3 regions of the Blautia sp. Marseille-P2398 genome follow, and region 3 is predicted to be linked to each of the others. Evidence: predicted binding sites of a transcription regulator. Region 3 holds the regulator's gene; each other region holds the start of a gene.
The links. The regulator Rex, encoded in region 3, represses fermentation and respiration genes when NADH is low (regulators of the CRP and FNR family bind a similar motif). The targets are predictions, from matches to a motif close to ATTGTTAANTANTTAACAAT.
Positions count from the first base shown of each region.

Region 1: gap (type I glyceraldehyde-3-phosphate dehydrogenase) is a predicted target of Rex. The motif match lies at 4,798-4,817, and genes of this name have one in related genera.
Region 2: ACESZG_RS09925 (iron-sulfur cluster assembly scaffold protein) is a predicted target of Rex. The motif match lies at 2,169-2,188, and genes of this name have one in related genera.

Region 1 is NZ_CAXSTD010000001.1:450,317-460,602, reverse strand. Features, by position in the region: gene ACESZG_RS02160 (cation-translocating P-type ATPase) at 1-1,223, shown strand, start outside; gene ACESZG_RS02155 (amylosucrase) at 1,300-3,471, opposite strand; gene ACESZG_RS02150 (histidinol-phosphatase HisJ family protein) at 3,729-4,547, opposite strand; gene gap (type I glyceraldehyde-3-phosphate dehydrogenase) at 4,866-5,885, shown strand; gene pgk (phosphoglycerate kinase) at 6,044-7,237, shown strand; gene tpiA (triose-phosphate isomerase) at 7,282-8,031, shown strand; gene rlmD (23S rRNA (uracil(1939)-C(5))-methyltransferase RlmD) at 8,700-9,890, shown strand; gene ACESZG_RS02125 (GNAT family N-acetyltransferase) at 9,925-10,286, shown strand, end outside.
Region 2 is NZ_CAXSTD010000007.1:145,006-155,291, reverse strand. Features, by position in the region: gene ACESZG_RS09930 (GGGtGRT protein) at 272-1,282, opposite strand; gene ACESZG_RS09925 (iron-sulfur cluster assembly scaffold protein) at 1,301-1,993, opposite strand; gene ACESZG_RS09920 (TraX family protein) at 2,246-2,986, shown strand; gene ACESZG_RS09915 (UDP-N-acetylglucosamine pyrophosphorylase) at 3,164-3,832, opposite strand; gene ACESZG_RS09910 (DNA topoisomerase) at 3,895-6,075, opposite strand; gene ACESZG_RS09905 (formate/nitrite transporter family protein) at 6,077-6,832, opposite strand; gene selD (selenide, water dikinase SelD) at 7,073-8,110, opposite strand; gene ACESZG_RS09895 (DUF3343 domain-containing protein) at 8,357-8,593, opposite strand; gene asd (aspartate-semialdehyde dehydrogenase) at 8,658-9,743, opposite strand; gene argH (argininosuccinate lyase) at 9,880-10,286, opposite strand, start outside.
Region 3 is NZ_CAXSTD010000001.1:352,653-362,938, forward strand. Features, by position in the region: gene ACESZG_RS01685 (bifunctional ADP-dependent NAD(P)H-hydrate dehydratase/NAD(P)H-hydrate epimerase) at 1-1,286, opposite strand, end outside; gene ACESZG_RS01690 (redox-sensing transcriptional repressor Rex) at 1,376-2,023, opposite strand; gene ACESZG_RS01695 (ABC-F family ATP-binding cassette domain-containing protein) at 2,284-4,194, shown strand; gene ACESZG_RS01700 (NADP-dependent isocitrate dehydrogenase) at 4,311-5,519, opposite strand; gene ACESZG_RS01705 (S8 family peptidase) at 5,635-6,480, opposite strand; gene ACESZG_RS01710 (class I SAM-dependent methyltransferase) at 6,989-7,720, opposite strand; gene pap (polyphosphate:AMP phosphotransferase) at 7,741-9,219, opposite strand; gene ACESZG_RS01720 (hypothetical protein) at 9,400-9,729, opposite strand; gene ACESZG_RS01725 (methylated-DNA--[protein]-cysteine S-methyltransferase) at 9,763-10,286, opposite strand, start outside.

The DNA.
Region 1 (10,286 bases), 98 kb from region 3:
TTTTTCCGGAAGGAAATGAAGAACTTCTGGAACATTGCAGCAGTTACGCACAGGAGGGATACCGTATCCTTGTTCTGGCTCACAGTGAACAGGAGACAAAAGGAACGGAACGCCCGACAGGACTTGAACCGTTGGGACTGTTTCTCATCACTGACGTGATACGTGAGGAAGCACCGGATACTCTGGCTTTTTTTGACAGCCAGGGAGTTGACCTTAAAGTTATCTCAGGAGATGATCCTGTGACTGTCTCTGCAATTGCAAAGAAAGCAGGACTGAAAAATGCCAATCATTATATCGATGCAACAACAATCAAAACTTCGGAAGAAATGCAGCGTGCAGTTGCAGAGTGCAGTGTATTCGGGCGTGTAACACCTCAGCAGAAGAAACAGATGGTACAGGCTCTTCAGTCACAGAAGCATACAGTTGCGATGACCGGTGACGGTGTAAATGACGTACTTGCACTCAAGGAAGCAGACTGCAGTATTGCCATGGCAGCAGGAAGCGATGCAGCTAAAAATATTGCAAATGTCGTTCTTCTTGATTCTAATTTCGGGGCAATGCCTCATATTGTAAATCAGGGCCGTCGTGTTGTAAACAATATCAGAAGTGCGGCATCCATGTTTCTGATCAAAACAATTTTTTCTGTTTTACTGTCATTGATCACAATTTTCTTTGGAGATGCATATCCCTTTGAACCAATCCAGATGTCACTGATCAGTGCCTGCGCAGTGGGAATTCCTACATTTCTTCTGACACAGGAGAATAATTACAATAAGATTGACCATACATTCCTGAGGCACGTATTTATGAATGCATTTCCTGCGGCAGTAACCATTACAGGATGTGTATTTACGATCATGCTGGTCTGTCAGGATGTATACCATTCCAACGTCATGCTTAATACAGCCTGTGTTCTGGTTACGGGGTGGAACTATATGTCTGCACTGCGTACAGTTTATTCGCCGCTGAACACATACAGAAAAGTGATCATTTATGGAATGCAGTTTGCATTTTTTATAAGTGCGGTTGTATTGCAGGATTTGCTGACACTGGGTTCTCTGGAATTTGGAATGATCATTCTGGTATTTGTACTGATGACATTCTCTCCAATCCTGATCGAAACTATTACAGAATGGATCAGGAGGATTTATGAGAAGTCACTGGACAGAGAAGATGAAAATAAAGGATTTTTTGCAAGATTTTTGGAAAGAGTCCAGAAGTAAAAAACGAGGACAATCTGTAAAATATGCAGATTGTCCTCGTTTGCATTATGCGGTCTGCGTTATGCAGATTAATGGTTTATTTCTTTCTGCACAGCCAGAAGCATCCAAATGCAGGGATCATAACACCTTTAGCTTCCATCTCATGTCCTGAGATAAGATCAGTGTATATGCCGTCATCTTCGTTGATCCATGCAACCTTATCCTGATCGCTGAAGTTATAGATTCCGATGAATTTCTCCTCTGCATTTTCGCGTACGATTGCAAGGATAGAAGAATCCCAGGTATCGATTGTACGAAGATCAGCTGTTGTATCAAAAACGCTGTGTGAACTTCTGATATGTTCCAGATGATCCAGTGCGTGGAAAAGTTTTCCCTGTACTGTATCTGCGATATTTCTGTTTGGAGCAAGTGACCAGTTGAATTCTCCTCTGTGAAGATAGCGGGAATCAACTGCCTTGTCAGGATCATCTTTATAAGAATAGTCGTTTACCTGACCAATCTCATCTCCGCTGTAGATTACAGGGATACCTGACTGGGAAAGCATAAATGCATGAAGTGTGATGTCATAGCGCACACTTCTGTCAACACCAGCTGCATTTCCTTCAAAACCATATTTCTCAATGCCGCACAGAGATGCGGTAGTACCGCAAAGTCTTGCATCACCCAGACGCGGGTCATCATTGTAAAGTTCACCGCGGCCAAATGTATCCGGATATTTGCCTGTAAAGAAATCATTCAGGAATTTCTTATGAGAAACCTCATCGATTGAGAAATTCTTCAGGAAATCATAATCCAGTCCCCAGCCAATATCATCGTGGCAACGCAGATAATTCTGGAAGATGTACTCTTTTGGAAGAGATCCCAGAATATCCAGCTGTCTGCGGAGCAGAGATACATCTTTGGTTGCAACTGTGTGCCAGGTGCTTGCCATAGTAGTAACGTTATACAGGATATGGCATTCCGGCTTTTCAAGTGTACCGAAATATGGAACGACTTTTTCAGGAGCCATGACAACCTCTCCGAGAAGAAGGACTCCCGGGCACACGATCTCGCAGATCATACGCATCATACGTACGATTGTGTGAACCTGTGGCAGGTTGCGGCAGTTTGTTCCAAGCTGCTTCCAGATATAAGGAACTGCATCGAGACGTACGATGTCAACACCCTGGTTTGCCAGATATAACATATTGTAGACCATTTCGTTAAACACAACAGGATTTCTGTAGTTTAAATCCCACTGGTATGGATAGAAAGTAGTCATGACATGCTTGTGAAGGTCATCCAGCCATGTAAAGTTGCCCGGTGCGGTAGTTGGGAATACCTGTGGACAAGTCTTCTCATAGAGAGCAGGAACATCGTAGGTATCAAAGAAGAAATAACGGTCCTGGTATTCTTTTTCGCCTGCGCGAGCCCGTTTTGCCCACTCATGCTCTTCGGAAGTATGGTTCATAACGAAATCAAGGCAGATGTTGATGCCGCGTTCATGGCATTTGGAGGTAAGCTCTGAAAAGTCCTCCATAGTACCAAGCTCAGGCTGCACTGTGCGGAAGTCAGCTACTGCGTAACCACCGTCACTTTTTCCTTTCGGAGATGCGAGCAGAGGCATCAGATGAAGATAATTGACATTGCATTCTTCCACATAATCCAGATGTTCCTCCAGACCTTTTAAAGTATGTGCAAAATTGTTTACATACATCATCATGCCTACAAGGTCATTGCGTTTATACCAGTCCGGATCAGCCTCACGCTTTTTATCAGATGCCTTTAATGCTGAATTTCTGCTGTTATAGAAAGCTTCCATATTAGAAGTAAGATCATGCAGATAGGTCATGACATCATCATGATCCTGATATAATTCGCAATATAACCATTTCAGCTCATCATAATGTTTCTGAAAACGTTCATTATATAAAGTAAGATCAACAGGAACGTCCAGTTTAACAGGTTCCACTTTGGAAGTCTCGACCTTAACAGGTTCTACTTTAGAAGTCTCGACCTTAACAGGTTCCACTTTGGAAGTCTCGACCTTAACAGGTTCCACTTTAGAAGTCTCGACCTTAACAGGTTCTACTTTAGAAGTCTCGACCTTAACAGGTTCTACTTTGGAAGTCTCGACCTTAACAGGTTCTACTTTAGAAGTTTCAACTCTGACAGGCTCAGTTTTGGAAGTAGTCACTTGTAAAATTTCTGATTCCTGCTTTCTGACTGTTGATGAAGAACGTTTCTTCTGGAGTCTTTTTTTAGCCATAATATTCCTCCCTGGTTTATGAAAAATACAGTAACCGGGCAGTGTCGGGACATATAAAACATAAATATGGAGACACCGGACAGTTACGAATATATACAGAAAGCTGCAATTTCCATATCTGCTGTCAGTTTTTTATCATGATCAGCTATGATGCAGACCAGAGAAACAGTATTTGGAGCAGTTTGGAAATTGGGCTTCTGAAATCATATGTAATATTATATTATAGGAACTGCCATATAGGCAAGTACTGACACGTTTTACAGAGAAATAAATTCCGGTTTACGGTCTTTGAAGATTGTATAGTAACGAAAACCACAGGCTTCCAGTACACTGGCAGCTTTATCAAATGCACAGGCGATTTTATCCGGAGTATGCGCATCTGCTCCGATGGTGATGATCTCTCCGCCAAGTTCTCTATAGCGCCTTATTACGGCAGTACATGGATTGGGTTCTCCAAGACCATAATGATATCCGCCTGTATTAAGTTCGATGCCTTTTCCCATGGAAATCAGTTTCTTCAGAATCTCATCCAGAATATCTTTATACCGTCCGTAAGAATATTCCCGGTTCTTGTTAGGACCATAACGGACAACATAATCAATATGTCCGTAAACATCAAATCCGTCATATGCGGAAATGTTTTCAAGAATGGATTCAAAATATTCCATATAACATAAAAATTCCTTACGTCCTTCAAAAAATTCCGGGTAATAAGGATCATACCCATGGACAAGATGGGATGAACCGATAACGAAATCAAAAGGTGTCTGAGAGAGAAGTGAGTCAAAATATTCTCCCAGATGCATCTGCAGTCCCAGTTCAATTCCGAAACGTACCTGAATTTTATCCTTATATATATCTGAAAGTTCAGCCAGCTTTTCTTTGTAAGCCGGAATATTCAGAGAAAAATCCAGATTGTCCGGAGTAACAGGGTAATCCGGATCCAGATGTTCCGTAAAAGTAATTCCCTGTAGTCCCGTTTCAACAGCGCGATGGATCATAACTTCCATAGGCGTATCCGAGTCAGCAGAAAAAGAAGAGTGCATATGACAATCCCACAATATTTGTCTGTCCATAATTTCAGTCCTTTCTTCTGTAAAAACAGTACTGTTATATTTGCGTGTGATATATTATAAATGAATACTGTGTCCTCTTAAATGGATATATCTGCACCTGAAATATCACAATTACAGGCCCGGATCAGTGTATTCATAAAGCACTGTATACACAGTATAACATATAATTTACATTTTTTACTTAATTTTTATCTGTTTTTTGGAAAATGGTCTTGAATTTTTGTTTAGAATTATGTACAATACATTACAGGTTGATGATTCTTTAACAAACAAAGGATTACCATAATTAACCACTTAATTCATAGGAGGAATTTTATCATGGCAGTAAAAGTTGCAATTAATGGTTTTGGACGTATTGGACGTCTTGCATTCCGTCAGATGTTTGGAGCAGAAGGATTTGAAATCGTAGCAATCAACGATTTAACATCTCCTAAAATGCTTGCTCACTTATTAAAATATGATTCAACACAGGGAAAATATGCTCTTGCAGATACAGTAACAGCAGGAGAAGATTCCATCACAGTTGACGGAAAAGAAATCAAAATTTACGCAAAAGCTAACGCTGCTGAACTTCCATGGGGAGAAATCGGTGTAGACGTAGTTCTTGAGTGTACAGGATTCTATACATCCAAAGACAAAGCTCAGGCTCATATCGATGCAGGTGCTAAACACGTTATCATTTCCGCTCCGGCTGGAAACGATCTTAAGACAATCGTTTACAATGTAAACCATGAAACTCTTACAAAAGAAGATCACATCATCTCCGCAGCTTCCTGTACAACAAACTGCTTAGCTCCAATGGCTAAAGCATTAAATGATCTTGCTGCAATCAAATCCGGTATCATGTGCACAATCCACGCTTACACAGGCGATCAGATGACACTTGACGGACCACAGAGAAAAGGTGATTTAAGAAGATCTCGTGCAGCTGCAGTTAACATCGTTCCTAACAGCACAGGTGCTGCTAAAGCTATCGGTCTTGTTATTCCGGAACTGAACGGTAAACTTATCGGATCTGCTCAGCGTGTTCCTACCCCAACAGGTTCTACAACAATCTTAACAGCAGTTGTTGAAGGAAACGTAACAAAAGAACAGATCAACGCAGCTATGAAAGCAGCTTCTAATGAATCCTTCGGATACAACGAAGATGAAATCGTATCCAGCGATATCGTTGGTATGAGATTTGGTTCTCTGTTTGATGCTACTCAGACAATGGTTCTTCCACTTGAGAATGGCACAACAGAAGTACAGGTAGTTTCCTGGTATGACAACGAGAACTCCTACACAAGCCAGATGGTTCGTACAATCAAACACTTTGGTAAATTACTGAACGCTTAATTTTCAGTAAGTGTAAAGGAATAGACTCCAACGAAGGGTCCGGTCTGATTTGGACCGGACCCTTTTCGCGTGGTCTGGAATGACAGCAGGAAATCAATAAGTTACTGTTTACAGATATGCAGTAACTGTTAAAGAATATTATTAAGGAGGCACCACAAATGCTGAATAAAAAATCTGTTGATGATATCAATGTAAAAGGCAAAAAAGTTCTTGTAAGATGTGACTTCAATGTTCCTCTTCAGGATGGAAAGATCACAGATGAGAACCGTCTGGTTGCAGCTCTTCCTACAATCAAGAAGCTGATCGCTGATGGCGGAAAGGTTATTCTCTGCTCCCACCTTGGAAAACCGAAGGGAGAGCCGAAACCGGAATTATCTCTTGCACCGGTTGCAAAACGTCTTTCCGAATTATTAGGACAGGAAGTTAAGTTTGCAGCAGATCCTGAAGTAGTAGGACCTAACGCAAAAGCAGCAGTAGCTGAGATGAAAGACGGAGATGTTATCTTACTTGAGAACACACGTTATCGCGCAGAAGAAACAAAGAACGGAGACGAATTCAGCAAAGAACTTGCTTCTCTTTGTGATGTATTTGTTAATGATGCATTTGGTACAGCTCACAGAGCACACTGCTCTAATGTTGGTGTGACCAAATATGTTGATACAGCAGTTGTTGGTTACTTAATGCAGAAGGAAATCGATTTCCTTGGAAATGCAGTGAACAATCCTGAGAGACCGTTTGTTGCCATCCTTGGCGGAGCTAAGGTTTCCAGTAAGATTTCTGTAATCAATAACCTTCTTGATAAAGTAGATACTCTTATCATTGGTGGTGGTATGTCTTACACATTCTCAAAAGCTATGGGTGGACATATCGGAACATCTCTTTGTGAGGATGATTATCTTCAGTATGCATTGGACATGATGAAGAAAGCAGAAGACAAAGGTGTGAAACTTCTTCTTCCGTTAGATAACAGAATCGGTGATAACTTCTCTAATGACTGTAATATCCAGGTTGTTAAACGTGGTGAGATTCCGGACGGATGGGAAGGAATGGATATCGGACCGGAAACAGAGAAGCTTTTCGGTGACGCAGTAAAAGATGCTAAGACAGTTGTATGGAACGGACCGATGGGCTGCTTCGAAATGCCAAACTTCGCTCATGGTACAGAAGCTGTTGCAAAAGCACTTGCTGAAACAGATGCCACAACTATTATCGGTGGTGGTGATTCTGCAGCTGCAGTTAACATCCTTGGTTATGGCGACAAGATGACACACATCTCCACAGGTGGCGGTGCATCTCTTGAATTCCTGGAAGGAAAAGAACTCCCGGGTGTTGCAGCAGCAAACGATAAATAAGAATATAATAACATCCCACAGGGATACTAAGGAGATAAATCATCATGGCAAGAAAGAAAATTATCGCTGGTAACTGGAAAATGAACATGACACCAAGCGAAGCCGTTAAATTAGTAGAAACATTAAAACCATTAGTAGTTAACGATGAAGTAGACGTAGTATTCTGCGTACCTGCAATCGATATCATCCCGGTTGTAGAAGCTGCTAAGGGAACAAACATCCAGGTTGGTGCTGAGAACATGTACTTTGAAGAGAAAGGTGCATACACAGGAGAAATCTCCCCTGCAATGCTCGTAGATGCCGGAGTTAAATATGTTGTTCTCGGGCATTCCGAAAGAAGAGAATACTTCGGAGAAACAAACGAAGATGTTAACAAGAAAGTTCTCAAAGCTTTCGAACATGGAATTACACCTATCATGTGCTGTGGCGAAACTCTTACTCAGAGAGAACAGGGCGTGACAATGGATTTCATCCGTCAGCAGGTTAAAGTTGGATTCCAGGGTGTTACAGCAGATCAGGCTAAGACAGCAGTTATCGCTTACGAGCCAATCTGGGCAATCGGAACAGGTAAAACAGCTACAACTGAGCAGGCTCAGGAAGTATGCGCAGGTATTCGTGCATGCATCGCTGAAATCTATGATGAAGCAACAGCAGAAGCAATCCGTATCCAGTATGGCGGATCTGTAAATCCTGCAACAGCACCTGACTTATTCGTTCAGAACGATATCGATGGCGGCCTTGTAGGTGGCGCTTCTCTGAAAGCTGATTTCGGAAAGATCGTAAACTACAAATAAGAATAAAAAACTGATTATAAGCAGATAATCTTTGTGTCCAAACGAGAAATAATATAATGCCCCTGAATACAGGAAAATTGGTAATTTTACTGATTGGATCGTATTCAGGGGATTGTTATAGTTGAAGCAGGTAAGTTACCTGCTCTAATTGCTGTTGCGAATATTTGTTTGGCTATGTCAGACACATAGTATCTTATGAAATTAATATGTATAAAGAAAAAGACAGCTTCATTACTGAAACTGTCTTTTTTATCTGGTGTAAAAATCTGCTGTAAGCTGTTTCTTTTGTACTTTGGGTAAATCTCTTTTGCACGAAAGGAATGCCTCGATACTTTTGTATTTTGACTATTTATCAGGTGTATTTAGTTCATGTATTTTATCTTTTGTATTTTGGAGTATTTCTGAGTTTTTATCCTTGGTGATATAAATTTTTTTCTCTTTGGCAATTCGATGATTTTCTCTTTTGTATGTACAAACTATATCATATTTTTCTACATTCGTCTACAAGTTTCAACAGAAATCAGTCAAAAACATTTCGACAGAATCCCTGCTTTTTCGACATTCGGAGAGGAAATTGACAGATAAATAAAGATTGTCTGATTGCGGGAATCCATTTTCGCTGATATAATGTAAAAAATGTGTAATTATAGAAAGCAGGTTAATATTTTATGGAAGAAAAAGTAACAAAATGTAGTGTATCAAAGAAATGCGGAAGCTGCCAGTATCAGGGTGTTCCTTATAAAGAACAGCTTGCCGCCAAGCAGAAAAGGATGAAGAAGCTTCTTGGAAAGTTTGCAAATGTAAAACCAATCATTGGAATGGATGATCCCTTCTATTATAGAAATAAAGTTCATGCAGTATTTGACAGGGATAAAAAAGGTAATATTATCTGTGGAACCTACGAAGCGAAAACACATAAGGTTGTTCCGATAGAAGAGTGCATGATCGAGGATAAGATCAGTCAGGAAATCATCCGTACAATTCGGGATATGCTGAAATCTTTTAGAATCAAAACATATGATGAGGACACAGGATATGGACTTTTGCGCCATGTGCTGGTGAGAAGAGGGTTTTCCACAGATGAGATCATGGTGGTTCTTGTGATTGGTTCCCCGATCTTTCCTTCAAAAAATAATTTTGTGAAAGCTCTGAGAAAGAAATACCCACAGATTACAACAGTTGTGCTCAACGTCAATGATAAGAAGACCAGTATGGTACTGGGTGAGCGTGATATCGTCATTTATGGAAAAGGATATATCCGGGATACGCTCTGCGGATGTACATTCCGCATTTCTCCGCAGTCTTTTTATCAGGTAAATCCTGTACAGACAGAAATTCTGTATAAGACAGCAATTGAATATGCGGGGCTTGGACGAAAAGAAACAGTGATAGATGCATACTGCGGAATAGGAACAATCGGACTTGTAGCCGCAAAGCGGGCAAAGAATGTCATTGGTGTGGAATTAAATCCGGATGCAGTCCGTGATGCCAGAATCAATGCAAGGGAAAATAAGATTACAAATGCACGTTTCTATCAGGGAGATGCAGGAGAATTTATGGAAAATATGGCAGAAAACGGAGAACATGCAGATGTTGTGTTTATGGATCCGCCACGTACAGGCAGTGATAAAAAGTTTATGTCCTCTGTTGTCAAACTGAATCCATCAAGAATCGTATATATCTCCTGTGGACCGGAAACACTGGCAAGAGATCTGGAGTATTTGACAAAACATGGCTATGATGTGAGAAAAATACAGCCGGTAGATATGTTCAGTTTTACAGACCATTGTGAAAATATTTGTCTTTTGACGAAAAAATTTGAGAAACAGACGAAAAATCAAAACGAATACAAATACTAAAAGAATATAAATACCAAAAGAAAAGGAAGGTTTCATGGAAATAAGAAAAGCATCAGTGCAGGATCTTGGGCAGATCATGCAAGTTTATGATAAAGCCCGCAAATTTATGAGAGAAAATGGCAATGCAGAACAGTGGGGTGAAGATTACCCCTCAGCAGAACTGATAGAGCATGATATTGATAAAATGTATCTGTGCATGTCAGAAGGGCGGATTGCCTGTGTTTTCTATTATGCGGCGGAAGAAGATGAAGATTATAAAGAAATTAATGGAAAATGGCTGAATGAAGAACCCTATGGAGTAGTTCACAGGGTAGCGTCCACAGGAATAGTAAGAGGAGCCGCATCATTCTGTCTGGACTGGGCCTATGCTCAGACACAGAATCTCCGTATGGATAC
Region 2 (10,286 bases), on a different contig from region 3:
GTGATATTGAGTGACTCAGAGATGAGATAGAAAAAATGCCGTAACCCTTGTGGTTGCGGCATTTCTTTTCCTGTGATCGGCTCTTCTTTTTGTTTCCTTCGCTCTGTTGCCTACTTGTTACCTACCTGTTTGCCTATGTTGTCATTTTCAAGGCTTCTCACCGTGTCTCAAATTACTTTCTCATTTTTTGATCTAAACTAAGAAAAGTACCGCAGCCCTTGGAACTACGGTACTTTCTAGGTTTGTTGACTCTTTGATTAAAAAGGTTTGATTAGAACTTTCCAGCCTTAGCAGCTTCCTCAATGGAAACAGCTACTGCAACTGTCATACCAACCATCGGGTTGTTACCAGCGCCGATGAGACCCATCATCTCTACGTGAGCCGGTACAGAAGAAGAACCAGCGAACTGTGCATCAGAGTGCATACGTCCTAATGTATCTGTCATACCGTAGGAAGCTGGACCTGCTGCCATGTTGTCCGGGTGAAGTGTACGTCCTGTACCACCACCGGAAGCAACTGAGAAGTATTTCTTACCTGCTTCAAGACGTTCTTTCTTGTATGTACCTGCAACCGGATGCTGGAAACGTGTCGGGTTTGTGGAGTTACCTGTGATAGAAACGTCAACGTCTTCTTTCCACATGATAGCAACACCTTCCGGAACGCTGTTAGCGCCGTAGCAGTTAACTTTTGCACGAAGTCCTTCAGAGTATGCTTTTCTGAATACTTCTTTAACTTCGTTCTTGTATGGATCGTATTCTGTCTCTACATATGTAAAGCCGTTGATACGGGAAATGATCTGAGCAGCATCTTTTCCAAGACCGTTCAGGATAACACGTAATGGTTTCTGACGAACTTTGTTAGCTTTCTCAGCGATACCGATAGCACCTTCAGCTGCTGCGAAGGACTCATGTCCAGCCAGGAAGCAGAAGCACTCTGTTTCTTCTTCAAGAAGCATCTTGCCAAGGTTACCATGTCCAAGACCTACTTTACGTGTATCAGCAACGGATCCAGGAATACAGAATGCCTGAAGACCTTCTCCGATAGCTGCTGCTGCGTCTGCTGCTTTCTTACATCCTTTTTTGATTGCGATTGCAGCACCTACTGTATATGCCCAGCAAGCGTTCTCGAAACAGATCGGCTGAATGCCTTTGATCTGATCGTATACATTAAGACCTGCGTCTTTTGTGATTTTCTCAGCTTCTTCAATAGAAGCAATGCCATAGCTGTTTAAAACAGAATTGATCTTGTCAATTCGTCTCTCATATGATTCAAATAAAGCCATTTCCTGTTACCTCCTAAATTATTCTTTTCTTGGGTCGATAATTTTAACAGCGTCTGCAACACGGCCGTACTGACCTTTTGCTTTTTCCCATGCAGTATTCGGGTCATCGCCTTTTTTGATGAAATCAGTCATTTTTCCAAGGCTTACGAACTGATATCCGATGATCTCATCATCTGCATCAAGAGCAATACCTGTTACATAACCTTCTGCCATTTCAAGGTAACGAGGTCCTTTTTTCAGAGTTCCATACATTGTACCAACCTGAGAACGAAGTCCTTTACCAAGGTCTTCAAGTCCAGCACCTACTGGAAGTCCTTCTTCTGAGAATGCAGACTGTGTACGTCCATAAACGATCTGAAGGAAGAGTTCTCTCATAGCTGTATTAATCGCATCACAAACTAAGTCAGTGTTCAGTGCCTCCATAACTGTAAGTCCCGGAAGAATCTCGGAAGCCATAGCTGCAGAGTGAGTCATACCTGAACATCCGATAGTCTCAACCAGTGCTTCCTGGATGATACCCTCTTTAACATTTAATGTAAGCTTGCAGGCACCCTGCTGTGGTGCACACCAGCCAACACCGTGTGTAAGACCGGAAATATCTTTGACTTCTTTTGCCTGTACCCATTTAGCTTCTTCTGGGATTGGAGCGGCGCCATGATGAACGCCCTGTGCAACTGGGCACATTTCTTCTACTTCGCGTGAATAAATCATTGTAAAACTCCTTTCAAGTATAGATTAACTTCATGTTGTTATACTCGCCGCTGTACAGAACTGCTGAATGAACTGCACAGGGTAAAACTCTGATGTCTGCTGAATGACTTCAGAGGAGTATGCCTAACAACCTAGTGTTATTTTCTCACAAAAGTGCTGATTCGTCCAGTCATAAATTGTAAAATTTTTAACCATCTTTGATTTTTTTGTGGTAAAATAGTTCTAATTTCTATTAATGAAGGGATTTCTATTATGACAACAAAGTTACCTGCTTCCTTTCTCCCTGCAAAATTTCAGGTTCTGAGCGGGAGCACTTTAAAATTAATCGCTATCATCCTGATGCTGATCGACCATACCGGCTTAATGATCCTGTATAATTATCCTGCCACAACTGCAACCCTTTTCAGTTTCGGCGGCGTGGATTACAGCTGGTATCGGATTTTCCGGGATATCGGCAGGGCCGCTTTTCCAATTTTCTGTTTTCTGTTAGTGGAAGGATTTCTGCATACACATAACCGTAAGAAATATGGCCTGAATCTGTTTCTATTTGCATGTATCTCTGAGATTCCATGGAACTTCATGTTTACCAACACCTGGAGATATGAAAAACAGAATGTATTTTTCACCCTGTTTCTGGGATACCTGGCATTCTGTGCCCTGGAATACTTCTGGGATAATCAGAAAATGCAGCTTGTCTGCGTGCTGGCACTGCTGACTGTCTCTGTGTTTCTGAAGGCAGATTACGGATGGCGGGGATTTGTATTCCTGCTGATCATGTACTGGTTCCGCAACGATAAAACCGCCCAGGCGATCATCGGAAGCTGCTGGCTTTACTATGAATGGAAAGCCTGCTTTGCTTTTCTTTCCATTAATATGTACAATGGTGAACGTGGATTTGTAAAAGGAAAATTTCTGAAATATGTTTTTTACTGGTTTTATCCGGTGCACATTATCATTCTGGTAATCCTGAGAAAACTTTTATTTCATATGTAATATCAGGTACAACAAATATCTTCTATATCAGACAGACATAAAAATATAAAAGGGCAGGCTGTATGACTGAAATAATATCCTTCATACAACCTGCCTCTTCTATCCTTTGAATTATCTTCTAAAAATACCTTGTCAAACGGATATTCGCAATCCCCTTCGCTACTTGATTCGGTTAAATCATTTCTTTTCTGCAACTTCTGTTTTTGACTTATAAATGTGATTTGCAGGTACGCAGCCTCTTACTGAGGAAAGTGGATAAATATTGCAGCAGCGTCCGATCACAGTTCCGGGATTTAATACAGAACCGCAGCCCACTTCTACGTTATCTCCAAGCATTGCGCCGAATTTCTTCAGACCTGTTTCAATCTTCTCGTCACCGTCTTTTACAACTACCAGTTTCTTGTCAGATTTTACATTGGAACAGATGGAACCTGCACCCATATGGGATTTGTAGCCGAGAACTGCATCGCCTACATAATTGTAGTGCGGAACCTGTACCTTGTTGAAAAGTACCGCATTCTTTAATTCCGTAGAATTACCTACTACTGCACCCTCACCTATAATTGCTTTTCCGCGTATAAATGCACAGTGGCGTACTTCTGCTTCTTTACCTATGATGACCGGACCGTTGATGCAGGCTGTAGGTGCCACTTTGGCACTCTTGGCGATCCATACATCTTCTGACGGGTGGTCGTATTCTTCTTCACTTAAGGTCTGTCCCAGTTTCAGAATGAAATCTCCGATCTCCGGTAATACTTCCCATGGATATGTTTTTCCTTCAAATAAATCCTTTGCGATTGTTTCGTTCAGATCCAGAAGGTTTGCAATTGTAAAATCTTTTAACATAATATTTTCCTCTTTTCTCTCGCTATGATGACATGTTTTCTTTTATCTGTCACAAATGCATACTACTTTGAAGCAGACGGCTTTCTGCAGGTACGTGATCGTCCCGTTGCGGACGTTGATCTGCCCGTTGTTTTCGCACTGTTTTTTTCAGATGAATCCTTATAATTCACTGCTGCAGCATCAAAGAACTGTCTCAGATATGGCTGGATATTGCTGTCCTCCACTTGTCTGGTGCGAAGGCGCACAAAATGCTCCAACTTGTCCATATATTCCTGTTCTGTAATACTGCCCTCTGCCACATAATTGAGTCCTTTTTCCCAGCTTGCAGTCAGTTCCGGGTTCAGAAGCTGTCTGATGGAACAGTTTACCACATCAAAGATCATCTCTCCAAGAAGTGTTGGAGTGATCACCTGGGTTTTCTTATTGAGTGCCAGATATTTAATATTGCACAGTTTCTTAAGAATTTCCGCTCTGGTGGCACTGGTTCCGATTCCGCAGCTTTTAATCTGGGCACGAAGCTCTTCGTCCTCGATCAACTGACCTGCATTCTCCATTGCAAGAATCATAGAACCGGAATTATAACGCTTTGGCGGCGATGTCTCGCCCTCTTTGATACTCAGGCTGTCCACAGAGAGTATATCACCTTTTTTCAGGTTCTGCAATGCGGCAAGAAGTCTGGTATCACATGCCATATCCTCAGCCGAATCATCAGCTTTGTTCCCGCCGTTTTTTCCTGTATCCGAATCTTCCTCTTCACTTCCCTCATTACCGGCTGCGCCGGCTCTGTTTCCACCACTCATGGCATCTGCTGCTTTTCGCTTCGCAAAAGAATTTGTAGCAACTTTTAAGTATCCTTCTTCCAACAGTACTTTAAACGAGGAGAAGAAACTCTCACCCTGCATCTTTGTCACAAGACTGATCTTCTGATATACTGCAGGAGGATAAAAAATACATACAAACCTTCTGACAATGGTCTCATATACACGCTGCGCAGTAAGAGAAACACTTCTCAATGCGTTTAAGCCCTGGCCTGTGGGTACGATTGCATAATGGTCTGTGATCTGCTTATCATTAACATATCTGGTCTTTGCCAGATTTTTGTAATTTCCCTGTTCAATAATGTGCTGTGCGATTTCCGCTGTATGTTCATAATTACGCAGACCGGAAATATTCTTATAAATTTCCTTCGCAGCCGCAGTAGACAATACACGGGCATCTGTTCTGGGATAAGTGACCAGTTTCTTTTCATACAGTTCCTGTACGATTTTTAATGTCTCATCCGGGCTGATCTTGAACAGCTTGGAGCACACATTCTGAAGCTCCGCCAGGTTAAATAAAAGCGGCGGATTCCTGTTCTCTTTTTTCCGCTCGATTTTCTCTACTGTACATTGCAGCGGCTGACTCGCAGACAGCTCCTGTATCAATTTTTCAGCATAGGCTTTCTCTTTAAATCCGTTTTCTTTATACAGATAAGGAGTCTGGAAATATCTGCTGCCTTCCACAGCTCTCCACTCTCCCTCAAAGTTTTCTCCCTCAAGGGCAATGCTGCTGAGTACGCGGTAAAACGGAGTTTTCACAAATACACGAATCTCGCGCTCTCTTCGCACTACCATTCCAAGTACACAGGTCATAACCCGTCCTACGGAAATGGCCTGATATTTCGTATTTAAATAATTTGACACACTGTTTCCATAACGCAGTGTCAGTACACGGGAAAAATTAATTCCCATGAGATAGTCCTCTTTCGCCCGAAGATAGGCTGAAGCAGAAAGATTGTCATATGCTGACAGATCTTTTGCCTCTCTGATTCCTCTCATAATTTCTTCTTCTGTCTGAGAGTCGATCCAGACTCTCTTTTCTTTTTTTCCACGAACACCTGCCATCTGTGCCACCAGACGGTAGATGTATTCTCCCTCCCGTCCGGAGTCAGTGCACACATAGATGGTGTCCACATCCTCACGGTTAAGCAGTCCTTTGACAATCTCAAACTGCTTCTGCACTCCGGGGATCACTTCATATTTAAATTCGCGCGGCAAAAAAGGCAGGGTATCTAAACTCCACCTTTTATATTTGATATCATATTTTTCCGGGTAGCTCATGGTGACCAGGTGTCCCACACACCAGGTCACCACACTGTCCTGAGATTCCAGATAGCCATCCCGTCTTTGTCCGTTGATCTTCAAAGCTTTTGCGAATTCCTGTGCCACACTGGGCTTTTCGGCTATGTATAAAGCTTTTGACATATTATTTATCTGCACTCATCTTTCTGAGCGGCCATGCCAGCAACAGGGCACCGCCCACCATATTTCCTAAAGTTACTACTACCATGCTCTTTAACATGGCTCCAAGGGATAATCCAGGTACCAGGCAGTATGCTGTAACAAAGATTCCCATATTTGCGATGCAGTGCTCAAATCCACTTACAACGAATCCTGAGATACACATAACGATCATCAGGAATCTTCCTGCATCACTCTTTAATTTCATGCCACAGAGCACACCAAGACAGACGAAGAAGTTACAGAGCACTGCTCTGAAGAACATCTGTCCGAGCGGAATACTCAGCTTGTTTCCGATAAATCCTGCAAAATAATCTGCTGTTCCGGATGCTCCGGCCCATACAAACAGCAATGCTAAAATTGCACATCCGACAAAGTTTCCAAGGTAGCTTACTCCCCATACCTTACCGGCCTCTTTCCAACTTACCTGTTTATCATAGGCTCCGAACGCCATTACCATATTATTTCCTGTAAAAAGCTCGCCGCCTACAAAGCTGATCAGGAGTACTGCAATGGAGAATACTAATGCCCCCATAAATTTTCCCCATTCAGGCATGGTCTTGGAGAATACGTTTCCAACTACATTACTGTAGATCATGGCCACATCAATAAAAAATCCCGCCATGACCGCACGTATAAAGTACTTGAAAAAGTTGGTATTCACCAGGTTACTCTTGGCTTTCGCCGCGTTTGACACTTTCTGTACATCTTCGTAATTCATAACTACACCTCCGCAATGTATTTTATTGAGAACATTATATCACCTGAATATCTGTTTCACAACCGAAATCGTCAAACAATTCAAGAATATTCATCAGATTTGTAATTATGTTCCATTATATTCGAAGATTTTTATAGCAATTCCATAAACTAATGCATTCAAGACAGTTCGGCAGAGCGCAAAAGACAAGAAAGATCTCCGCAGGCGTGCAGAGCATGTCTGAAAGTAAAGCTGATTTTTTTATTCAAATACAACTGCTTTATCCTGCAATTCTGTTACATATCCGATAACACCGCCGAAGATATCCATACCTGCAAGTTCTTCTGCAAGAACATCGGCTTCTTCTGCCGGTACTGCAAGCAGAAGTCCGCCGGATGTCTGCGGATCGAATACCAGATCCTCCATCCAGAGTTCCTTAATCTCGCTTCGTACTTCATCGCCTGCGAAGTCACGATTTCTGTATGCACCTTCAGGAATCAGCCCCATCTGTGCATATTCTTCAACACCCTCAATGATCGGAAGTTTCTCAGACTGGATCACCAGGGTTTTCTGGCTGCCTTTTGCCATTTCCAGACTGTGGCCTGCAAGACTGAATCCTGTTACGTCGGTACAGCTGTGGATCGTGTATTTAGATGCAATCTCTGCTGCATATTTGTTCAGCTTCGCCATGATCTTCTGGACTCTCTCAATTTCTTCCTGAGACGCCATTTCTGCCTTAATGGCAGTGTTAAGGATTCCACAGCCCAGCGGTTTGGTAAGAATAAGGATGTCTCCTTCTTCTGCGCCGTAATTTTTCCACATTTTGTCCGGATGCACATAACCAGTTACACAGAGTCCGTATTTCGGTTCTTTATCATTGATAGTATGCCCGCCTGCAAGGACTGCTCCGGCTTCCATGACCTTATCTGCACCGCCGCGCAGAATCTGCTCCAGTACTTCCGGACCAAGGCAGTTTGGAAATGCTACCACATTTAATGCCAGTTTCGGAACACCGCCCATTGCATAGACATCACTCAGTGCATTGGCTGCCGCGATCTGCCCGTACATATACGGATCATCCACTACCGGCGGAAAAAAGTCTACTGTATGGATCATTGCCAGTTCATCGTTAATCTTGTATACTGCTGCATCGTCTGATGTCTCCGGACCTACCAGAAGCATCGGATCTGTAAATTTCGGAAGTTTGCCTACTACCTGTGCCAGAACCTTCGGGCCAATCTTAGCACCGCATCCGGCTGCACTGGCAAGCTGTGTAAGACGCACTTCACTCTTTTTCATTTCTTTTCCCATAAGTCAGTTCACCCCAATTGATCTCCATATTCAGAATCTCCTCGTAACTGTTCAATACTTTCGTTACTGTAAACGGAGTGAACAGTAACGTACTTTCACAGCCGACAGACTGCCGAATAGTTACATATCTTCTATAACAAGAGATTCAGTGCTATCATTGTATCATGTTTTCACATATCCGTCAAAATGTGAACCGTTTACCATATATCAGGTATTCCTATAAATCTTTCCATTTTATGCAAGAATCCTATAAATCTTTTCATATTCCAGATCCTGTTCCTTCATATAGGAAGCTGTTTCTTCTTCGTTCTGTTCCCCGCATTTCCACGCAAGGCCGCAGGAAGCTGATATTTCTCTTGGCACAGGAATCAGTCTGCCTGTAAATTTGTTTTTCTTACATTCCCTTTCCATGGCAATTGCCTGAGTGGTAGTTTCAAAAGTCACCACTGTTGTCAGAACTTTTTCTTTCATAATCCGTCGTGTCCTCATAAAAAGAGGCACCGTTACCGGCACCTCTTTTATTATTTTCTATAAATTATTTCGCCTGGATATATCCTTTTGCTTTTAAGGTTTCAGCACAGAGAACTGCTCCGCCTGCTGCACCTCTGACTGTATTGTGGGAAAGTCCTACGAATTTCCAGTCATATACGGTGTCTTCACGAAGACGTCCTACAGATACGCCCATGCCATGTTCGAAGTTTACATCCTCTGTAACCTGCGGACGGTTGTCCTCTTCCAGATACTGGATAAACTGCTTCGGAGCACTTGGAAGTTCTAATTCCTGTGGAAGTCCCTTGAACTCTACTAATGCTTTGATAAGCTGCTCTTTAGTAGGGTTCTTACGGAATTTAACAAATACAGCTGCTGTATGTCCGTTCAGTACCGGTACACGGATACACTGGCATGTGATAACCGGTTCTGTAGCAGGTTTGATTACACCGTCTTCTACTTTACCCCAGATTCTTAATGGCTCTTTCTCGCTCTTCTCTTCCTCGCCGCCGATGTATGGGATGATGTTTCCAACCATTTCCGGCCAGTCCTTAAATGTCTTACCTGCTCCGGAGATTGCCTGATATGTAGTAGCAACTACTTCATATGGCTCGAACTCTTTCCATGCAGTTAATACAGGAGCATAACTCTGGATAGAGCAGTTTGGTTTAACAGCGATAAATCCGCGTGTTGTTCCAAGACGTTTCTTCTGGGATTCGATTACATCGAAGTGTTCCGGATTGATTTCCGGCACTACCATCGGTACATCCGGTGTCCATCTGTGAGCACTGTTGTTGGAAACAACCGGTGTCTCTGTCTTAGCATATTCTTCCTCGATCTTCTTGATCTCTTCTTTTGACATATCTACAGCAGAGAATACGAAATCAACTGTTGCAGCAACCTTCTCTACTTCGTTTACGTTCATAACAACAAGATTCTTGACACCCTCCGGCATTGGAGTATCCATTTTCCATCTTCCGCCAACTGCCTCTTCGTATGTCTTTCCTGCACTTCTCGGACTTGCAGCTACAGTTACAACTTCAAACCATGGATGATTCTCAAGCAGAGAGATAAATCTCTGACCTACCATACCTGTAGCACCTAAAATACCGACTCTAAGCTTTTCACTCATAATATCTTTCTCCTCTTTATCTTCTGCCCGCGTCTCTACCCTTGCGCGGACATTTTTATCCAGGTGTCCTTATATTGCGTACATCTGTCTTTCTTGTACATACTATAACAAACCAAAATAAATTGCAAGCATTTTTTTAATTTTCTTCCAGATATTTTTTGTTCTCAGCGATCACTTTCTCCATCACGTCAGGTCCCGGTGCACCGATGGTCATACGTTTTTCCACACAGGTTTTCATACTGATCGCTTCGTAAATATCGTTTTCGAATACCGGGCTGATGGCTTTATATTCTTCAAGAGGAAGTTCATCCAGAGAAATCCCTTTATCAATACAGGTAAGCACCAGACGGCCTACAATGCCGTGTGCATCGCGGAAAGGTACTCCATGATTTACCAGATAATCGGCTGCGTCTGTAGCATTTGTAAAGCCATTCTTTGCACTTGCTTCCATATTCTGTTTGTTGAACTGCATAGTAGAGATCATGCCTGTGAAGAGGGCAAGACATCCTTTTACAGTGTCAATGGCATCAAATGTAAGTTCTT
Region 3 (10,286 bases):
ATTCCTGCATTACCCGAAATGTTCAAATACATATCTCCAAAAGCATCTGCCACCACAGTACAGGCATCCTTCAGAACGCAAACCGCTCCAGACTCCTTTGCATAATCAGCTGCAGTCTGTGCCAGACAATCCTGGATCTTACCGATTTCTTTTCCGCACAGACGACTCATCTCACCAATATGAGGTGTCAGGATCACATGTTCCCCGATAAAACACTTCCAGTTGTCATGGACTGACAGAAGATTCAGGCCATCTGCATCCAGAATTACTGTTTTTTTACACTCAGCTGCCTTCGCCAGGAACCACTGAGCTCTTTCCCTGCTCTGCGCTCCGGTTCCAAGACCCGGTCCTATCACAAGCACATCACACCAGTCAAGCATTGCCTGGTTTTTTTTCTCATCAAAATCACAGGTGATCATGGCTTCCGGCAACAGTGTCTGCAACGGAATCCTGTTGGCCTCCACGGTCTGAATTCTCACCATTCCCGCAGAGCTTTTCAGAGCAGCTGCTGCACTCAGATATGCAGCTCCGCACATTCCTTCGCTGCCAGCTATAAGAAGAACCTTACCGAAGGTTCCTTTATTTCCATAGGGAACTCTCTCCGGAAGCATTTTCAAATCTTCACGTTCCAGATGATGCATACAGATTTTCTTTCCGGGTATGGAATAGATTCCGATATCCGTAACAACGATCTCACCGCCATACATGCGTCCGGGATAAAAACACAGCCCTCTTTTGCGAAAAGCAAAGGTAACCGTAAGATCTGCCCGGAATGCAATCCCCTTCTCAAATCCGGTATCTGAGTCAATCCCGGATGGAATATCCACAGCTACTTTATACGCAGATGCCCGGTTCATTGTACTGATAAGCTCTGCATATTTTCCCTCTACAGGTCTGCTCAGTCCAACCCCAAAGATGGCATCTACTATAGTAGTATATTCATCCAGATCCAGGTTATGCACCCGGGGCACCTGATAATATTCTGCTGTTTTAAGCTGTCCGGCAGTTTCAGCAGTCATTTTCTCTTCCTTACCCGCAATATAATACCAGGTTCTGACTCCTCTCAACTGAAGCAGTCTGGCAATCGCCAATCCGTCTCCGCCATTGTTGCCGGTTCCGCAGACCACAAGGATTTTCTCTTTTTCTTTATTCTTTAATCTCTGTACAATCTCCTCAACCGTCTTTAATGCCGCCCTCTCCATAAGTACCGGAGACGATATCCCGGCTTTCTGAATCGTATTATGATCCAGTTCTTTCATCTCAACAGCAGTTACAATCTCTCTCATCTGTTCACCTCCTGTTTACAATAACACATTTACATACAAGAGAAAAGCTGTGATCAGATGACCACAGCCTTGTGTTTCACAGTTATCCCTTACATACCTTCATGTTCCTTTCTGTACTCACTCAGGTTATAGGACAAAGTCATAAGACTCTCTGAAAGATGTACGTTCTCTACCATTACATCCTCCGGGGCATCCAGATCAATATGTGCAAAATTCCAGATTGCCTTAATTCCATTATCAATCAAAATCTTTGCCATCTCTTTGGCTTTGTTTTTAGGAAGAGTCAGGATCGCGATCTCAACCTCATTCTCCTTCAGAAACAAAGGAAGATCGCTCAACATCTGAATCTCAATTCCACGAACTGCAATCCCCTCAAGTACAGGATTGACGTCAAAAATACCAACCAGCTTAAATCCGCGCTTTTCAAAATCCACATAATTGGCCAATGCCTGTCCCAGATTACCGGCACCCAGAATAATCATCGGATGTACAGTATCCAGCCCAAGGATCTTACCGATTTCTGTATACAAATAGCGTACATTATAGCCGTAACCCTGCTGACCAAAACCACCGAAATTATTTAAGTCCTGACGAATCTGGGAAGCCGTCACATGCATCTTCTTGCTAAGATCATTTGAAGATATACGCTCTACATTCTCCTCCATCAATTCACCGAGGTAGCGGTAGTACCGCGGCAGACGCTTGATTACCGCTTTCGAAATTTCCTTAGCTTCCACAAATTTTCCCTCCTTAGCTTATCTATGTCAATTATACCCAGATGTTATTTTATTGTCAAATTAAATTTGTACTTTTTGACCAAATATTTCTGTATTTTTTTATCAATTTCATTCTGAAAAATTCCCCGGAATATCATATTTTCTTCCATGCATCCATCCGGTGCTTTCTTTTCCCTGGACAAAATCTCTTAAAATGCTTTCAAAAACAGGCATTTTCGATTATAATAGTACGCGGACAAATTACAAACGGAGGAATTCCTATGATTTTATCATGTCAGAATATCTGTAAATCCTTTGGCGAAAAAATCATTCTCAAGGATGCCAGTTTCCATATAGAAGACCGCGAAAAGGCAGCTCTCATCGGCAATAACGGTGCAGGCAAGACGACTCTGCTGCGAATCATTATGCATGAGCTCTCCCCGGATTCAGGAAACGTGGTACTTGCCAAAGATAAAAATATCGGCTACCTTGCCCAGTATCAGGACATTCATGGCCATCATACCATTTACGAAGAACTGATTTCCACCAAACAGCACATTATTGATATGGAGAACCGTCTGCGCTCTCTGGAACAGGAAATGAAAACCACCACCGGAGATGCTCTGGACAGCCTGATGAATACTTACACAAGACTGAGTCACCAGTTTGAACTGGAAAATGGTTACGCTTACAAAAGTGAGATCATGGGTGTATTAAAAGGTCTTGGTTTCACAGAAGAAGATTTCGAACGCCAGATAGAAACTCTTTCAGGCGGCCAGAAAACCCGCGTAGCTCTGGGTAAACTGCTTCTTGCCAGCCCTGACATTCTTCTTCTGGATGAGCCTACCAACCATCTGGATATGGAGAGTATTTCCTGGCTGGAAACCTATCTTCTGAATTACCCGGGTGCTGTATTTATCGTATCCCACGACCGTTACTTTCTTGACAAAGTCGTAACAAAAGTTGTGGAAATCGAAGCAGGAAATATGCGTATGTACAGTGGCAACTATTCTGCCTATGCCCTGAAAAAAGCCCAGCTGCGTGACGCCCAGTACAAAGCCTACCTGAACCAGCAGCGGGATATCAAACATCAAGAAGCAGTCATTGCCAAGCTGAAATCCTTTAACCGCGAGAAATCCATCAAACGTGCGGAAAGCCGCGAGAAAATGCTGGATAAAGTCCAGCGCATTGATAAACCACAGGAGATTCAGAATCAGATGCGCATTTCCCTGGAACCAAGATTTGTCAGCGGAAATGATGTCCTTACTGTGGAAAGTCTTTCCAAATCTTTTCCCGGACAGACACTTTTCAGTGACATCTCCTTTGAGATCAAACGTGGAGAACGTGTAGCCCTGATTGGCAATAACGGCACAGGCAAAACCACCATGTTAAAGATCATCAATGGGCTGATCGATGCAGACAGCGGCAGATTTACTCTTGGTTCCAAGGTACAGATTGGCTACTATGACCAGGAACACCATGTTCTTCATATGGAGAAAACTATTTTTGAGGAAATCTCAGATGCTTATCCCACACTTACGGAAACAGAAATTCGAAATATGCTGGCAGCATTCCTTTTCACAGGGGATGATGTATTCAAACTGATCTCCGCTCTGTCCGGCGGAGAAAGAGGTCGTGTTTCCCTCGCCAAGCTGATGCTGTCCGAAGCAAACTTTCTGATCCTCGATGAGCCCACCAACCATCTGGATATCGCTTCAAAAGAGATTCTTGAAGAGGCATTGAACAGTTACACAGGAACAGTATTCTATGTTTCCCACGACCGTTACTTCATCAACCAGACAGCTACCCGGATCCTGGATCTGACCAATCAGGCAATTGTAAATTATATCGGAGATTACGACTATTATCTGGAGAAAAAAGAAGAGCTGACGGAAAAATATGCTCCGGCTGCCGCTCAGGCTGTGACAGAAGCAAAGCAGGCTTCTGATAACAAGCTTTCCTGGCAGCAGCAGAAAGAAGAACAGGCCCGCCAGCGAAAACGAGAGAATGAACTAAAAAAAGTAGAAGCCCGCATTGAAGAACTTGAGACCAGAGATAAAGAGATCGACGAAACCATGATTCTCCCGGATGTCTGCACAAATGTGGCAGAATGTGCGAAACTCAGCAAAGAGAAAGCCGCCATTACCGAAGAATTAGAAGGATTATATGAAAAATGGGAAGAACTTGCATAATGCAGGTTCTTCCCATTTTCGCAGTTTATAACTTTTTACAGGTTTCTCCGCTGCAGTGTGATCCTGCCCGGAGAACTTTATAATGTTATAGAAACATTACCGGATAATTTCTGACATTATAAAATTTCATCCAGTCTCTCTCTGATGGCAAGGATGAAATCTTTGCTGTTCAGTACTGTCACATCCTCAAGAGAAGTGATCAGCGCAAGGTCTTTTGTCATCTTACCGCTTTCAATCGTCTCCAGAGTCGCCTTCTCCAGTTTATCAGCAAATTCCATCAATTCTTTATTGCCGTCCAGCTCACCTCTTTTTCTCAGAGCTCCGGTCCATGCAAAAATAGTTGCTACAGAGTTAGTAGATGTCTCCTCACCTTTCAGATAGCGATAATAATGTCTCTGTACAGTTCCATGAGCAGCTTCATATTCGTAATATCCCTGTGGAGATACCAGTACAGATGTCATCATAGCCAGAGAACCAAATGCTGAAGAAACCATATCGCTCATAACATCTCCATCATAGTTCTTGCAGGCCCAGATAAATCCGCCTTCAGCCTTCATGACACGAGCTACGATATCATCGATCAGGCTGTAGAAATATTCAATGCCTGCTGCCTCGAATTTCTCCTTAAACTCATCTTCATAAATAGTTGCAAAGATTTCCTTAAAACGTCCGTCATAAATCTTGGAGATCGTATCCTTGCCACCAAGCCACAGATTCTGTTTTGTATCCAGTGCATAATTAAAACAGCATCTTGCAAAACTTGTGATAGAATCATCCAGATTGTGCATACCCTGAAGCACACCCGGTCCCTCATAATGATGGATCAGCTCTTTTCTCTGCTGTCCGTCTGCACCTTCAAATACCAGATAAGCATCTCCGGGGCCGTCAATATACATCTCTGTGTTCTTATACACATCACCATAGGCATGACGTGCGATGGTGATCGGTTTCTTCCAGTTCTTAACACATGGTTCAATACCCTTCACTACGATTGGGGCACGAAAAACAGTTCCGTCGAGAATTGCACGAATCGTTCCGTTAGGACTCTTGTACATTTTCTTTAAGGTATACTCTTCCATTCTTGCCTTATTAGGAGTGATAGTTGCACATTTCACTGCAACGCCGTACTTCTTTGTAGCCTCTGCTGCATCAACAGTTACCTGATCATCCGTTTCATTTCTGTATTCCAGACCAAGGTCATAATACTCAGTGTTCAAATCAATATACGGAAGAAGAAGTTCATCTTTGATTATTTTCCAGAGAATTCTGGTCATCTCATCTCCATCCATCTCCACAAGTGGTGTCTGCATCTGAATTTTTTTCATGTTAATCCTCCTCTTTGGCTCTCATCCAGTTAACTATCATGATAGCCGAAAACAGACCGTTCGTCAATGCTTTTATACACTAAAGCAATAATTTTGTGAAATAAAAGATTACTGATCACAGTTCCATAAAGCGTTCCAGATCCAGTTCTCCCCATCCCTGCTGATTCTTTGGCAATCCCATATCCCTGGCACTTTCTTTCAATTTCATCTTAATCTGAACATTAGTCAGCTCCGGATTCTTCTCAAGCATCAATGCGGCTGCCCCTGCAACCAGAGGTGTAGACATAGAAGTACCACTCTTCACTCCATATCCGTTATCTGCCCCCGGTGCACAGGCAAGAACATGATTCCCGGGTGCAACCAGATCCGGTTTACAAACACACTCAAATGTAGGTCCCCTGCCGGATATGGCAGTCCGTCCTGTAAGCAGATCGCTGGAGCCTACTGTGATAATCTTCCGGCTGCTTCCCGGTGCTGTCACACTTCCTGCCTTCGGTCCCTGATTTCCTGCCGCAGCCACTACCACCAGACCTGCATCCCAAAGTTGTTCCACACCCGCAATCAGAACTCTGTGATCTTCTGCTCTCCTGCAGGTTGTTCCCACCGAGATATTCACTACACGTATCCCATAATATCTCTTATTCTCCAGGATCCAGCGAAAAGCCTGTAAAACATCTTCTTTCCTGCCATTTCCCGTTCTGTCGAGCACCTTCAGAACTATCAGGCTACACCCGGGGGCAATTCCTCTGATCCGTCCTTCCGAAGCCCTTCCGTCACCGCCAATGATCCCACATACATGGGTTCCATGAGAATTATCATCATAAGGTCTGATACAATGTCCGATGAAATCTTGAAACGCAAGTATTCTCCCTGTAAAATCTATATGAGGAAAAATCCCGGTATCCAGAACACACACACCCACGTGCTTTCCTGTATATCCGGAATCATCTGAATTCTTCATAAAAAATCCTCCGAATCATCTGGATAATGAAATCTTACCGCAACTGTTCATCAGGTCGCTGCAAAGACAATGAACATTTGCGTCTTACTTTAAATTATTCGGAAGATTATATTTTTGTGTCCGACAGTTTCTCCTGTCATATCTCCGTTTTTCTGTAAATAAAATGTATAAAGCTTCCATGATATGCAGATACTTCTGATATGCAAAACAACAGACATATACAGAATCTGTTACAGAAATCCCGAAAAATATCCTTATAGCAATTTCATAAAATAACTGTAACCATCTGCATAATATTAAGGAGACAAATTATGACTGCATTATTATTGATACTGGTATTTTTACTCTTTCAGACCTTCGTCCTGCTCTGCTGTGTAGCTGCCGGAAATGACGCTGCCTCCCAGGAAATCTCCGATCAGGAACAAATGGAATTTATCCGGGAATGGGAAAAAATACATTGTAGCAGCCCTCAAAAATAAAGGGCTGCTGCAATGTACTGATAAACCTTCTACATCACATAGCAGTCATATCGTATTGCTTTTCCTTTTAATATATAAGAAGGCTCTCTTCCATCAAGACAGACGCTCTTAAGAGGACGTTTTACGATAATTCTGGAAGGTCCGGCTTTGATAGCTGCATCAAAAAGATCTTTTTCCTCAGAACATGGAGGTTCAAGTTTCTGGATCAGCTGAAGTTTTTTATTTATCAGACCGGATTTCTGTCTCTTCGGGAACATGGGATCAAGATAGATCACATCTACCGGATCCATAAGTTTCTCCATACATGACACACTGTCACCCTCTACCAGTTTCATTCTGGAAGCAATGTCTTTTAATACGGGATGCTTTCTGGCACGCCGGAGCGCATCCTTCAAAAGTGCGGCGATCACCGGATTCTGTTCATATAATGTCACCTCATAGCCATATGCTGCAAGAAGGAAACCATCCTCCCCCATACCTGCAGTGGCATCAATTGCTTTCAGATGTTCTCCCTCAGTTTTGACCGCACGTACCAGCATTTCATGGGAAAGTCTTCCGTTTGTGACTCTGTGCAGCATTCCTTCAAAATCTCCCTGATATGTCAGGCCATAACCGGTAAGTGATACGCCCCGGGAGTCAAACATTACTGTCAGATGTTCTCCCGGTTTGTCCATAATCGGAACATTGTTCTTTCTGGCAAAAGATTCTGCCATTTCTCTTTGCCCGCCCTTACCCAGGCAGACTGTTATCTTATCATTCATTTACACATTTCCCGCAAAATTTAATTTTCTTTTAATGCTTTTTCTATTTCAGAGATCACAATTCTGAGTGCTTTGATACGGGCATATTTCTTGTCAACAGATTCCAGTACATGCCATGGCGCAAAGGAAGTGTTTGTCTTCTGAAGCATCTCATTGACAGCCACTTCATAGGCATCCCATTTCTCTCTGTTTCTCCAGTCCTCATCTGTGATCTTCCATTGTTTCTCCGGATTATTCTGTCTCTCCTGAAAACGCTCCAGCTGTGTATCCTTATCGATCTGTACCCAGAATTTAATAATGACTGCACCCCAGTCTTTAAGTTCTTTCTCAAACTCATTCATTTCGTTGTAGGCACGTTTCCAGTCATTTTCACCGCAAAATCCCTCCAGACGTTCTACCATAACTCTGCCATACCAGGTTCTGTCAAAAATAGCGATATGCCCATTTTTCGGAAGTCTTGTCCAGAAACGCCATAAATAATGTCTGGCCTTCTCATGTGGTTCCGGACTTGCAATTGGATGTACTTCATAGCCCCGGGGATCCAGGGCTTCTGTAATACGTTTGATGTTACCTCCTTTGCCTGCCGCATCCCAGCCTTCATACGTGATGATCACAGGAATACGTCTCCTGTACAGTTTATTATGGAGTTCCCCCAGTTTATTCTGGAGCTGTTTCAGTTCTCCCCTGTACTCCTCGTCATCCATTGTTTTATCTCTCAGATCAATATCCGACAGACGGGGAATCTGCTCCAGAGGAAATACATTCTGCAAAATCGGAACGGAATGTGCCTGATTCTGCATGGCAACTTCAATATTGCTTACCATAGTCTCCAGCACCTGAAGTTCCGCCCATTTTCTGTCACTGGCATCTATGATGTACCATGGTGCAGAGGAAGCATTCGTGTCAGACAGATACTGAGAAAATATTTTTGCACATTTTTTGTAATGTTCATTCTGCCATTTATCAAAGTCTGACACACGCCATCTGGTGTCTTTATGATCCAGAAGTAATTTTTCACGCCGCTTCTGTTCATCCCTGTCAATCTGCATAAAGAATTTCAGCACCAGATAACCATTATCTGTAAGCTGCCGCTCAAAACGGCGGATGCTGTCAATCCGCTGTGTATAACCTTCGCCTTCAATCTCGCCCGACAGACAGTCTTTACAAGTCTGCTCCATCCAGCCGGAATCCAGAAATGTAAATTTTCCGGCTTCCGGAATCTGTTTAAAATAGCGATACAGAAATGGATATCTCAGTTCTTCTGCTGTGGGAGCTGACATAGTGGCAACCTTAAAGAAACGCGGATCAATATTCTTAATGACTTTTCCGATCGTACTTCCCTTGCCGGAAGATCCCCAGCCTTCAAAGAGTACGATTACCGGGATCTTATGTTCCTTGATTTTCATCTGAAAATCATAGAGCTGACTTCTTGCTGTCTGCAGACGGGTTTTGATTTCCTCTTTTTCCGGCATATGTGCCGGAGTCCATGTTGTAAGCATAACATTGATCCTCCTTTTATTTTTCTTCATAACTGTTCAATACTTTCACAGTCAGAAACTGTTGAATAGTTGCCCTTTTCATTAATAGAATATCTCAAATTCAGCTGAAATAATCATAACATGAAATCTGTTTATCGTAAAGCAGGTGTATGATATCACTACTGAATTGTTTTAACTGCATTATTTTATGGGATTACTATGGATTTTTTCTAAAGCCACAATATTTTCAGAATATTCTTCCCAGGTGAGATTTCGTTTGATCCTGGCCGGACTGCCCATTACCAGAGAACCATCCGGTATCACAGTATTCTTGGTAACCAGGCTTCCTGCACCTATAATACAGTCCTTTGCCAGGCAGATCCGGAAAGATTTGCCCGCCCCCAGCTGATGAGCATTACAAAATTCCTGTCTGGTAAAAGACAGCTTCTTCTTTTTATAATAAAAATGATCATATCGGATTTCAGAATTTCCGTAATCCTTTCTCAGGCCGTTATCAAAAGCAGCATTCAAATGATAATAAGGTAATCATCCGTATCTGTTTTCTCACAGTTTATCATCTCTTTGCGTCAATCCATATTTTTTTAAATCCACCGTTCCATTGACAACCTCAATTCCATCTGCTTCCAGTAGCTTTTTCTGTACATCTTTACCGCCGAAGGCAAAAGCCCCTGACAGTTCTCCTCTGAAATTCACTACCCGATAACAGGGAATATGCCCCGGATCCGGATTCTTATGGAGGGCATTCCCTACCGCTCTCGACATTCTCGGATTCCCTGCCATTTCGGCAACCTGACCATAAGTTGCAACGCATCCTTTCGGAATTTGCTTCACTGCCTCATAAATCTTCTTTGTCGGGCTGTATGTTACGAGATCATAGCTTTCGGATATCATTCTTTTAATATCTTTATCCGGTACCGTCCCATTTAGAATAATGGTATTCCAATGTTCCTTATTCTGATGATAACCAGCCTGTACAGATTCATAGGCACTTCGCCAAAAATCACGCCACTCCGGATCTGCTTTTACATTCAGATTAACATAACCGTTTCGTTCATAGATCCATAAAA